2 regions of the Paenibacillus sp. NPDC056579 genome follow, and region 1 is predicted to be linked to the other one. Evidence: a T-box and tRNA genes for the amino acid it is inferred to sense, from the RefSeq annotation. Region 1 holds a T-box; the other holds one or more tRNA genes.
The links. The T-box of region 1 lies ahead of leuS (leucine--tRNA ligase). A T-box ahead of a tRNA ligase gene usually reads a tRNA of that ligase, here a tRNA-Leu.
Positions count from the first base shown of each region.

Region 2: it has a tRNA-Leu gene. The T-box ahead of leuS (leucine--tRNA ligase) is inferred to sense a tRNA for this amino acid. The anticodon was not compared.

Region 1 covers NZ_JBHTVD010000003.1:495,315-501,453, forward strand. The annotation lists gene ACFQ88_RS14835 (ComEA family DNA-binding protein) at 1-371, opposite strand, end outside; gene comER (late competence protein ComER) at 476-1,309, shown strand; gene leuS (leucine--tRNA ligase) at 1,387-3,837, opposite strand; T-box leader at 3,910-4,173, opposite strand; gene ACFQ88_RS14850 (class I SAM-dependent DNA methyltransferase) at 4,442-5,221, opposite strand; gene ACFQ88_RS14855 (CvfB family protein) at 5,338-6,139, opposite strand, start outside.
Region 2 covers NZ_JBHTVD010000003.1:289,863-296,001, reverse strand. The annotation lists gene ACFQ88_RS13935 (hypothetical protein) at 1-1,495, shown strand, start outside; gene ACFQ88_RS13930 (2'-5' RNA ligase family protein) at 1,574-2,086, opposite strand; gene ACFQ88_RS13925 (phosphatidylglycerophosphatase A family protein) at 2,237-2,788, shown strand; gene ACFQ88_RS13920 (hypothetical protein) at 2,955-3,119, shown strand; tRNA gene ACFQ88_RS13915 (tRNA-Met) at 3,203-3,279, shown strand; tRNA gene ACFQ88_RS13910 (tRNA-Ile) at 3,291-3,367, shown strand; tRNA gene ACFQ88_RS13905 (tRNA-Leu) at 3,395-3,480, shown strand; gene ACFQ88_RS13900 (hypothetical protein) at 3,783-5,102, shown strand; gene ACFQ88_RS13895 (sigma-70 family RNA polymerase sigma factor) at 5,187-5,756, shown strand; gene ACFQ88_RS13890 (anti-sigma factor) at 5,763-6,139, shown strand, end outside.

The DNA.
Region 1 (6,139 bases):
CCGGTTAACGTGGTGGATGGTATGGAAGCAGCCGTTCCCTTCTCTCCCGCTTGCTTGGAATCCCCTGAACTATCGGCAGTCTTTGAAGCTGTAGCGCTTGAGGCCGGGTTAGCCGCGTTTTTGGGTTCATCCGAAGCTCCCTCTGCCTTCTCTTTCGTTCCGGTAGGAACCGACTGCTCCGGATTCGTCTTAGCTTCAGGCTGCCGCGCAAGAAGCTCCTGCATTTCCTCATTGGCAATCCGCCATTGGGACGATTCGCTGGCCGCTTCCTTCCACCCTGTGTACCCGAACCAACCTCCCAGACCGATCGTTAGCAAAATCACCAAAAGTACGGTACCGGATTTCGTTTTATCCTTAAATAAGAAGTCCAAACGTCACTTTCCCTCCTTTGTTCATTTCGGGCAAAAAACGAACATATTCGAATACGTCACTGCATAATGATTAAGAAGGCTGCACTTTATCAGGGGGGATGGTCATGAAAGTAGGATTCATAGGCACAGGCAGCATGGGCAGTATTCTCATCGAGGCATTCATTCAGTCCGGGGCTCTGAATCCGGAACAAATCGTTGCAACCAATCGAACCATTGACAAAGTGGAGCGTCTGGCAGCCGTTTATCCGGGGCTACAGGTAGCCCTTTCCAATATAGAAGTGGTCCGCCATTGCAGGCTTATTTTTCTATGTATAAAGCCTGGCGACTATAAAACGGTCATCGATGAAATCCGCAGCACCACTGAGCCCGAGCAAATTATCGTCTCCATCACTAGTCCCGTGCTGATTCAGCTGTTGGAAGAGCAGCTCCCGTCCAAAATCGCCAAGATTATTCCGAGCATCACCAATTATGTATTTAGCGGAGCGACTTTATGCATTTATGGCGACCGGCTGGAAGCTGAGGATAAAGAACTGCTCGACAATTTAATGTCTCATATCAGCGCTCCGATTCGCGTTTCAGAGCAATTCACTCGCATTTCATCGGATTTATCGAGCTGCGGTCCCGCTTTCATCGCCTTCTTTCTCGAAAAATTCGTTCAAGCCGCTGTAGAGGAAACCGGAATTGCCGAAGCCGAAGCCACTCAGCTTGCCTGTGAAATGCTGCTCGGCACCGGAAAGCTTCTGACGACGGGAGGCTTCTCCCCTGCGACACTGCAAAAGAGAGTGTCCGTTCCCGGCGGTATTACGGCCGAAGGACTCCGTATAATGCAAAATGAGCTGCACGGATTGTTTAACAACCTGGTCCGCACAACTCATTCGAAATATGAAGAAGATTTGGAAAAGGTGGGAGCCCTGTTTTCAACAAATAAGGACAGTTAAAAACGCGATGCTTTCACGCTTTTCCATATGAACCGCTGCTGCTTCGGCAGAGCGGTTATTTTTATTTACAAAATGATCTAGCCAACGACAATGTTGACCAGCTTGCCTTTAACTGCAATCACCTTGCGCACAGACTTCCCGTTCATCGCTTCCTGTACTTTGCTCATCCCCATAGCAAGCTCCTGCATATCCGCTTCGCTTGCGTCTTTGGATACCATCGTACGCTCGACGATTTTGCCGTTCACTTGAACGACGATTTCCACTTCGTTATCTACTGTCCATGCTTCGTCATACGTAGGCCACTCTACATAAGAAACGGATTCTGTATGCCCCAGCTTCTCCCACAGCTCTTCAGCCAAATGCGGTGCGATAGGAGATAGCATTTGTACGAAATGCTCCATCGCTGCCTTAGGCAGACGATCGGTTTTGTAAGCCTCGTTTACGAAAATCATCAGCTGGCTGATCGCCGTATTAAAGCGCAGCGCCTCGAGATCCTCCGTAATTTTCTTGATGCTGCGGTGCCACGTACGTTTGAACGTATCGCTGCCCAACGTTTCGTCCGCGCTGATTTTCGGCTGAAGCTCACCGTTGTCCCCGACGAACAAACGCCAAATCCGGTTCAAGAAGCGGTACGTACCCTCTACGCCGTTGACATTCCAAGGCTTGGTAGCCTCAAGAGGCCCCATGAACATTTCATACATGCGGAGCGTATCCGCACCGAACTCGTTCACAATAAAATCCGGGTTGATTACGTTGCCGCGGGATTTACTCATTTTTTCGTTATTTTCACCCAGGATCATCCCCTGGTTAACCAGCTTGTAGAACGGCTCCTTCGTGGAGACGACGCCCAGATCGTACAGCACCTTATGCCAGAAGCGAGCGTACAGCAAGTGAAGCACCGCATGCTCGGCTCCGCCGATGTACAGATCAACCGGCAGCCATTTTTGCTGCAAGTCCTTGGAGCACAGCTCCTTGTCGTTCTTCGGATCGATGAAGCGCAAATAGTACCAGCAGCTTCCCGCCCATTGCGGCATCGTATTCGTCTCGCGGCGCGCTTTCATGCCGGTTTCCGGATCGACCGTTTCTACCCATTCCGTCACATTGGCAAGCGGCGATTCGCCTGTACCCGAAGGCGCAATCTGCTCGACATCCGGCAGCAGCAATGGAAGCTGATCCTCAGGAACGGTTTTCATCGTGCCGTTTTCCAAGTGAAGAATCGGAATCGGCTCGCCCCAATAGCGTTGACGGCTAAACAACCAGTCGCGCAAACGGTACGTTACTTTGCCTTGACCTTTGCCGTTAGCTTCCAGCCACTCGGTCATGGAGGCGATCCCCTGCTCGTTGTTCAAACCGTTCAACAGCCCGGAATTCACGTGCTCGCCGTCTCCGGCGTACGCCTCCTTCGTTACGTCTCCACCCTTGACTACTTCAACAATCGGCAGATCGAACTGCTTCGCAAACTCCCAGTCACGCTGATCGTGTCCTGGAACCGCCATGATGGCGCCTGTTCCGTAGCCTGCAAGCACATAGTCGGCAATCCAGATCGGCACTTTGCCTCCGTTTACCGGATTGATCGCATAAGCGCCCGTGAATACGCCGGATTTGTCTTTCGCCAGGTCGGTACGCTCCAGGTCGCTTTTGCGCGCCGCTTTGTCCTGATATTCCTTCACAGCGGCTGCCTGATCGGCCGACATAATTTGCTCCACCATCTCATGCTCCGGAGCCATTACGCAGTACGTAGCGCCGAACAAGGTGTCCGGACGGGTAGTAAATACTTTCAAGCTTTGATCCGCGTGGCCTTCGATTTGGAAGACGACCTCGGCGCCCTTCGATTTGCCGATCCAGTTGCGCTGCATATCCTTGATCGATTCGGACCAGTCAAGCTCCTCCAAATCTTCCAGCAAGCGCTCCGCATACTCGGTAATTTTCAATACCCATTGACGCATCGGCTTACGGATAACCGGATGGCCGCCGCGTTCGCTCAAGCCGTCAATGACTTCCTCGTTGGCCAGAACCGTTCCCAGTGCAGGACACCAGTTTACCGGCACTTCGTCGACGTAAGCGAGACCTTTGTTGTACAGCTGAATGAAGATCCATTGCGTCCATTTGTAATACTCCGGATCGGTCGTGCTGATCTCGCGGTCCCAATCATAGGAGAAGCCGAGCGACTTGATTTGCCGGCGGAAATTGTTGATGTTCTTGATCGTAATATCGCGCGGATGCTGCCCGGTATCGAGTGCATGCTGCTCCGCTGGAAGTCCGAATGCGTCCCATCCCATCGGATGAAGAACGTTATAACCGCGCATCCGCTTGTAGCGGGATACGATATCCGTAGCCGTGTAGCCTTCCGGGTGTCCTACGTGCAGACCGGCACCGGACGGATAAGGAAACATGTCCAGAGCGTAAAATTTCGGTTTACTCTCATCGTCCAGCACTTTGAACGTTTTATTGTTTTCCCAATGTGATTGCCATTTCGGTTCGATGACCAGGGGGTTATAGCCCTGCTGCTCTTTAGCTTCTTGTGTCATACGAATGTGCCTCCTCCAAAATTCAAAAAAGTTCAGCTGCAAAATAGAAAAGCCCCTCATCGCTAGCGCAACGCTAGGGACGAGAGGCGAGCTTCCCGTGGTACCACCCTAGTTAACAGAAGGCATGCTTTGCCCCTGTTCACTCTTCCCCTTAACGCGAGGGCGACGATCAGGCTAGATTCAAGTTTATGCAGAAGATCACACGATCTAATGCATGCTTGAACTTCACCCTCTAGCTCCAAGACGAGTTCACTCTCACCAAGTGCCAGCTCACACCAACCGCTGACTCTCTGAATAACATGATGCAGAGTTACTACTTCTTATCTCAGCCGGTAACTACATATAAAGCGATTATATGTAAAATACGGCAGCAATGTCAAGCCCACTCGAATCTATTGTACATGAAGACGCCTGATTTGATTACTTCACCGGTAAAATGGCAATGCTAGTGCTAGTTTAGCACTTAACAAGTAAGGAGGTCCTTACATGTCCGGGATTATCAACGGCATTGCTTTGTCTCTTCCACTATGGGGGATCATTCTAGGAATCGTGAACATAATCATGAAAGGATAGCCATGCTCTATGCGTCCATGGGCAAGCTAACCTATTTGCGCGCGACGAAAAAAGCGCGTTCCGTCTCTTCCGCAACCGACTTCCACATAAAATCGGCGTACACATCCACTTCTCGAAAGCCGGCTTCCTGCAGCTCCTGCTTCAGCCATTCCAACGGGTAAGCCCGCTGCGAATGCAGCTCCTCGACTCTACGGAAGCATTCGTCCGCACCATGGGAGGACGCTTCGTCTTTAACAAAGATCGTAAGCGCGTGCTCAATCTCGCATCGTTCCGAATCGTAATCGCTTGTCCATATGTAGGCGATGTCGTCTTCATTCAGGAAGAACGGCTGTTCTTCCGCATACGATTCCAGCTGATGGCGGGTATGTACGTCAAACACGAAAAGGCCGCCTTCCTTCAGCCCCGCATAAGCCTGGCGAATCGCTTGCGCCACATCTTCTTCTTCCAATAAGTAGTTCATGCAGTCGCATAGGGAAATGACGGCATCTACAGGCTGCATCAAGCTCCAGTCCCGCATATCCTGCTGAAGCCAGGTCACTTCGCCGCGGCCTTGAAACGGCTGCTCCCGCTGCGCTTCGTAAGCTTTTTGCTGGGCTACCGCCAGCATATCCTCGGACAAGTCGATGCCGAACACTTCATAGCCTTGTTGAGACAATGGCAGAGCAATATTGCCGGTACCGCAGCCAAGATCGGCGACGGTTTGCGGCTGACCGTATTTCACCCAGCACTGGTTCAAGAAATCAAGCCATTCCGCATAAGGCATATCTTCCATAAGGCGGTCATAATGATAGGCGAACAATTCGTAGGCCACGTTTCTTCCGCTCCTTTCCGGCAGGCATGCAAAAACCGGCAGCCTTGTCCTCCCGCAACCCCTGTCAAGATCGTTGCAGGCAGCCTTCAAGGCAAAGCCGGTACGCATACGCTTATTTAATTCTTTGGATTCATTTCCGATTCCGCAGCAGAATCCTTCTTCAGGTGAGTCCAGCTGCCTTCCTGGTATACGAGCCCTTCCTTCATCAGCTTTCCGACCGCTCGTTTAAAAGCGGATTTGCTGATTTTGAAGCGCTGCATGATCACATCCGCCGGCGTCTCGTCCGAATAAGGCATAGAGCCGTTCGGGCGCTCCTGCAAAAACTGGAGCAGCTTCTCCGCATCCTCGTCGCGGCCGACTTCCTTGACCGCCCTCATCGTACAGTTCACTTTGCCGTCGTCACGTATGTAGCTGACCCGTACTTCCACCTGCTCGCCAAGTCGTAACAGTCTTGTCCGTTCCGAAGCGTGGATCATCCCGATGGCTCCGAAACCGAGAACTCCGCCTTCGCATATGACGAACGTCCCCATCTGCAGCGTCTTATATACTCTGCCTTGAACCCAAGTGTTACGCCACGTGGTCGGCGCATGAAAGCACAGCGGCAGCAAATCCTTTTCTCCTGCCAGTTTGGCTACAAGACGCCCCTGACGGTCGTGGGCTAGCATAACGAACACCTTGTCCCCCACTTGCGGACGTAGCTCCGGAAGCTCCGGAAGCTCACGGAAAGGCAGCAGCAAATGGCGGCCAAGGCCCATTTCAAGAAAACAGCCGAAGCGGCGATGAATATCGACGACTTCCAGCAGCGCCACTTCGCCTAATTGAATCAACGGCTTTCGCATCGTCGCAGCCAGCCGGTCCTCCGAATCATAGAACAGAAACACATCGACCATGCTGCCTACCGTGATATCGCCTTCCACT
Region 2 (6,139 bases), 210 kb from region 1:
CTCCATTACCCGCGTACCGGAATATGAGCTGCGTGTCAAAACAAGCGACGGGGTAGAATATGCGCTTCAGCCGAGCGCCTCCAACCCTAAAGCGATTCAACCGATGGCCAATACGGAATTGAGCTATATGGCGGTCATTGACCGCACGGACTCCGTTGCTCTGTCTGAAGTGAATTGGACGGATGTCGACTATTATGTGTATCCGAAGAAGGAAACGTTGGTTGTTACAGCTCCGATCAGCACGCAAGCCTGGAGCGGCAGCGATACGGTAATTCAAGACCCTACGGCTGTGAAAAAGTGGGGAGAGACGTTCAAGATCGCATCGCTGATCTCTCCGCTGGAGTATACGCCGGTAAGCATCGAGAAGGAAGTGACGGACAAAGGCACCGTACAAATTGTCCAGCTGGTGGTTCAAAATCCGTCTGAGAAGAGAGAGACGCTGCCTGATTTTACGCTGGACGGCAAATCGGAAACCCAGATTTTCTCGGGTAATAAGGTGGAGCAGGGAGAAATCGTTCTCGAGGCGAAGGAGCAAAAGTATATTCATTTTGCTATCCCTACGGAGAACGATACAGTGCTAAGCAGCCTGAATCTGCTGACTCCGGAGAAATTCGCCCAGGCAGGCGCCGGAGCCCAGCCTTCACTGGTCAATTATAATGTAGGAAGACTGAACATCTTACTGGCTGCCGCAGCGAATACAGGGACTTATCCATTCTACGAGCTGAATCAAGTTATGAAATTCGACGATTTAAGCGATTTGATCCATCCGAATTTGCAAGTATCCATGGTGGAATTCCATATGGATGACAACGAGGAAGAGGGCTCCAAGAACGTAACGGCCAAATTCAAGCTGACGAACAAGAGCGATATGCCGATAGCCGTACCTGCATTCCAGACCGAGCTGGTAAGCGCCGACGGCTTTACTTACAGCGGCAGCCGCCAGATCATAGCGACGAAGAACATTCTCCCGAGCTCAAGTCTGGTCGTGAACTACTCCTACACGCTGCCTGTGTCGGAGAAGGGCGAAGGGCTCGCTTTGAAAATATTAGACACGCAGAAAGCGGCTCCGTACAAAACCGCTATAGCAGCTTACCGGGTCGTCCTGCAAGCGCCGGATGCTGCGGACCAGCTTACGATGTATCCGTTCAATGCGAAGGTAACGTACTGGACGATTACGCCAATGTTCAATCGTACAGGCAATTTATCTTATTCATATAAAGCAAGATTCGATTTGCAGATCAGCCGCGACGAGCAAGTACAGGTCGACCAAAGCTATTCCAGGCTGCAGCTGGAGCTCTATGATTCGGTCGGACGCTTGATAGGAACGACGACAGGCAAATTCATCGGTACCGGACGTTTGGTAACAGGCGAGAATAATTTGAACTTCGAGTCGACGTCCGAGCAGCTGGAGCGTCCGCTGATGATCAAAGCTTATGAAGTATTTACGACGCAGTCCGGAGACTCCAAGCGGCTGCTGGGCGTATTCAAGCAGTGACCGTCCTATAGCTTAAGATTCACAACAAAAGCCGATCCATTGGGATCGGCTTTGTTTATTTTATGAGAGCGGATAAGGTTACTTCAATGCAATGGTTTGCAGCTCGTTCCATAATCCGTCCTTATTTTGCTGCAGAACGGATACGCTGTCGACGACGCAGCGAAGATCAAGGCGGGTATTCCGCAGGCTGGAGAGTACGTCGTGCAGCTCGTCATTGCCCAATCCTTGCGCAACGGTAAGGTGAGGGGTGAAGGCTGCAGGTTTGTTCGTGTGTTCTCCTGGCAAAAGAACGCCTTGGATCGTATCGTACAGCCTTTGTATCGGATACGGATCCGAAAGAGCCATGAAGATGACATTTTGAACGGGATAGAAGGTGGAAAACCGGTTAAAATGCAGCTCGGACCGTTTCATCCCGGCCAATGCGCCTGTTATGCGTCCGATAATGGACTGCAGCTGCTCCTCGCTCCATGCTTCCTTGCGGATCAGGCTCAAATGCGGCCGAATATTCGGATAGTGAGGGTCGTATCTGCGGCGGTAGTGGTTCGCGAATTGTTCAATTTCTTTGGATGGAAAGACGGATATGCCATACATCAGAATCCCTCCCAAGAATAGATTTCGTTTCCCTACATGTATTCATATTATACCTCTGTTCCCTTACGCATCCAAGTGGAAAACATTTTTAACAGCATGTTCATACAATAGGATAAACACTATTATCTTCGTGCGAGGGGCGTATGAATTATGAAGCGTCAAGTTCACAGCCAGGAAGTCAGAGCCGCCGTGTACCAAAAGCTGAACGAACGCGGAGTGAAGATAGAAGATATTGCGTTTATCGTGCACCAGATGCAAAGCCCCTATAATCCCTCTCTAAGGCTTGAGGATTGTGTAGAATCCATTCATGCGGTTCTGCAAAAAAGAGAGCTTCAGCATGCCATTCTGGTGGGGATAGAGCTGGATTTGATGGCAGAAAAAGGGATGCTTTCTGAACCTCTTCAATCGATTATCGAATCGGACGAGGGGCTGTTCGGCTGCGATGAGACTTTAGCCTTGGGAGCCGTGCTGACGTATGGAAGCATCGGGGTCACTACGTTCGGTCACCTCGATAAACAGAAGATCGGCATTATCAAGGAGCTGGACACCAAAGCGGGAGTCAAGGTTCATACGTTTTTGGACGACCTGGTCGCCAGCGTTGCGGCTTCCGCTTCAAGCCGTCTTGCGCATCATCAAAGAGATCATATGGAAAAGCGAACCGGAACGGACCTTCCACCGGCTCAAGGAATCCAAGGCTTATAAGTTAGCCTCCATATGTGGGCGTCTCATATATCGGTGCATATCCAGCGGAATAAAGCGGCTTAGGATTTAGTAAGACCAAATAAGGATGTTTCTTTTTGGTTATGCTACTAATGATTAATCAATCGATCATGAATAGGCAAAATCAGATAAACGGAGTGACACGCACATGAATTGGATCTATTGGGGGAAGCTGTACGAAACGAAATTCCAGGCAGGTTGTTTAGCCAAAAGAATGGAAGAAGACTGGTGGATTTACGGATATGAATGTCCCCAGGAGGTAGAGGTGTTCCGGTCCAAAAAAGGGCGTTTTGGCGTAAGGTATATCGTCTAAAAAAAATATGAAGTTTTTTCTTGACAATTATTCGCAGATTATTGTATGATTGGATTCGTCGCTAAGAAAGACTAGCTAACTAACGCGGGGTGGAGCAGCCCGGTAGCTCGTCGGGCTCATAACCCGAAGGCCGCAGGTTCAAATCCTGCCCCCGCAACCAATTTTTTTTGTGGGCCCTTAGCTCAGTTGGTTAGAGCGGTCGGCTCATAACCGATTGGTCGGGGGTTCGAGTCCCTCAGGGCCCACCAACAATCATGAACTTTGTTTGTGATTTTGCCGGAGTGGCGGAATGGCAGACGCACAGGACTTAAAATCCTGCGGGGGCGACCCCGTACCGGTTCGAGTCCGGTCTTCGGCACCATATTTCATTAGCGTACATAACGAACCTTGTGCAGCTTTCATGCTTTTTGCATGACGGAGGCGCAAGGTTTTTTTGACAACAATAGAATTTATAAGTTTCCGAGGTAATCGGATGCAAATTCTATTTGGCGATAAAACCTACCTCTCAACGCGGTCGTTCATCTTTGAAAGGCCTCGGTAGGGGGTTTCTCATTACTATGAAGTCTCAAAAAAAATTCAAATTCGATCAAACCGAATAGGGCTCGGAGCCGTTTCCTAAGATGAAGGTTTGCAATACTACACATCTTGGGAGGTAGATTGAATATGAAGCGACACGGCTTGGCGGCAATAGGAATTGCAGGAGCTTTATTGTGGGGATCCGCATTCCAGATACCGGCATGGGCGGCGGATAACGCAGCCTCTGCCAATGTGAAGACAGCGGCGCAGGTTGCGGAAGAGCTTGGCATTCTGCAAGGAGATGGTAACGGAGTGTCCGACGCCTATTTATCCAAGACGACGACCAGGCTGCAGTCGGCAATTCTTTTCTTGCGTCTGAAAGGTCTTGAGCATGCTGCCATGGAGTTTCGCAGTGCAGATAATTTTTCAGATGCCAATCAAGTGAATGACGCCAACAAATCAATCCTGGCATATTTAAAAGCGAATCCGCAGCTCGGCTGGACCGGAACGGGCAACGGTGCGTTCGAGCCGTCTGCACTTATCACTTCGTCCCAGTACTACAAGGTCCTTCTGGAAACGTTGGGATATAAGCAGGATTCCGACTTCCGGTACGAGGATGTGCTGGATTATGCGAAACAAGTCGGTCTATCCCGGATAGCAGATGCTGGCTCCCTTCGTAACGACCATATCGCTACAGCGACGGTAGAAGCGCTAGCCCTTAAGGTGAAAGGAAGCGGGAAAACGCTTGCGGATTTGCTGTCCGAGCAGAAGGTGATCGATCCGGCTAAAGCGGAGTCGGCCAAGAGAGTATCTCTTCGTGTGGCTGACGATAAGTCGTTAGGATCTTACTTGACGGATCAGAGTGGAAGAACCTTGTATGTGTTTGCAAAGGACACCCAAAACGTAAGCGCATGCAAAGATCAATGTGCGGTTAACTGGCCCGTATATTATGAGAACAACCTATGGGTTCCTTCAGAGCTGCATGCGTCAGATTTCCAAACGATAATCCGGGAAGACGGAAAACAACAGCTAACATACAGAGGTCAGCCGTTATATTATTACATAAACGATGAAAAACCGGGGGACGTGAAGGGTCACGGGGTCAATAATTTATGGAAGGCAGCCGGCTATTCGGCTGTTCAAGTTACTAACCATGATAAGGGCGGAACCATGCTGACGAATTCTAAAGGGAGGACGTTGTACACGTTCACCAAAGACAGCTTGGAGAAGAGCGCATGCTATGGCGCATGTGAAGCCAATTGGCCGATATTTTACTCCAGTCATGCTCCGCTATCCGGCGGGTTTGCTGCAGACGATTTTGGAACGATATCGCGTGAGGACGGGACCAAGCAAACGACATTCCGAGGTCAGCCGCTTTATTATTTCTTCAAGGATGAAAAGGCCGGCGATATGCTGGGGCAAGGCTTGAATAACGTCTGGTTCATCGTCGATCCGTCAGCAAAATAATTAAGCTTGACTGCCCGAAGGCTTGACTGTCCGAGCCGGAGGGCTCTTTTTGCCAAATGAAACTGGTTTGAGGAGCGCTTACACGTGCAAACCTATACGGATGAGCAGTTGATGCAACTGATTAGAGAAAAGCATAGTTTTGCGCTGCGCATGCTGTACGACCGGTATGTGCGCCTTGTATATTCTTTTGCCGTAAAATCGGGAGTCGACGCGCAGCTCGCCCATGACATCGTCCAGCAGGTATTTACAAGAATTTGGGTGACGGAGAAGGGATACGACTCGGGAAAGGGGCAGTTTGTCAACTGGCTTTTGACCATCACAAGAAATATGACGATAGATCATTTGCGCAAACAAAGAAACCAACAACGGTTCGTCTCCTATGAGGTCATTACAGATTCGGAGCTTGGTGCGGGCCGTCCGGAGGATTGTCTTCAAGATACGGTATCGATGCGGATGCTGAAAGATGAAATTAAGAGTGCCTACAGATATTTATCCGAAAAGCAAATTCAGCTTCTCCGTCTCTTTTACTGGGAGGGCTATACGTTAAGTGAAATTGCGGAAAGCAAGGGAGAGCCGCTGGGGACGGTCAAAAACCGGCTGCATCAAACGCTCAAGACGTTACGTCAGCATCTGAAATCTTACGGGGAGGAGTGAACCGTTATGACCGAAACGAATAAACGCTGCGCCCAATTGGTGCCTTATTTTTTGAAGGAGCTTTCGATCGAGGATACGCAAGCTTTCACCGACCATGTATCGTCGTGTCCTGCCTGTCATTCGGAGCTGCAAGCTATGCTGCAGGCTTGGCAATTACTCCCTGGCGAGATGGAAATGATAGATGTTCCGGAGGCGGACAGAGAGCAAATGTGGCAGCGGATTGCCGCACAAATCGAGGAGGCTCCCGTCTCAGGCGAGCTGGAGAAAGCACGGCGGAAGGAAAACGGGAAATCAGCCGGAGCTGCTTTGACTGCGCGGAAGAAATGGGTTTTTCCAGCGGCAGCCGCGGTATTGTGTATAGCTATTGGAGCGGCCGCAGGCTG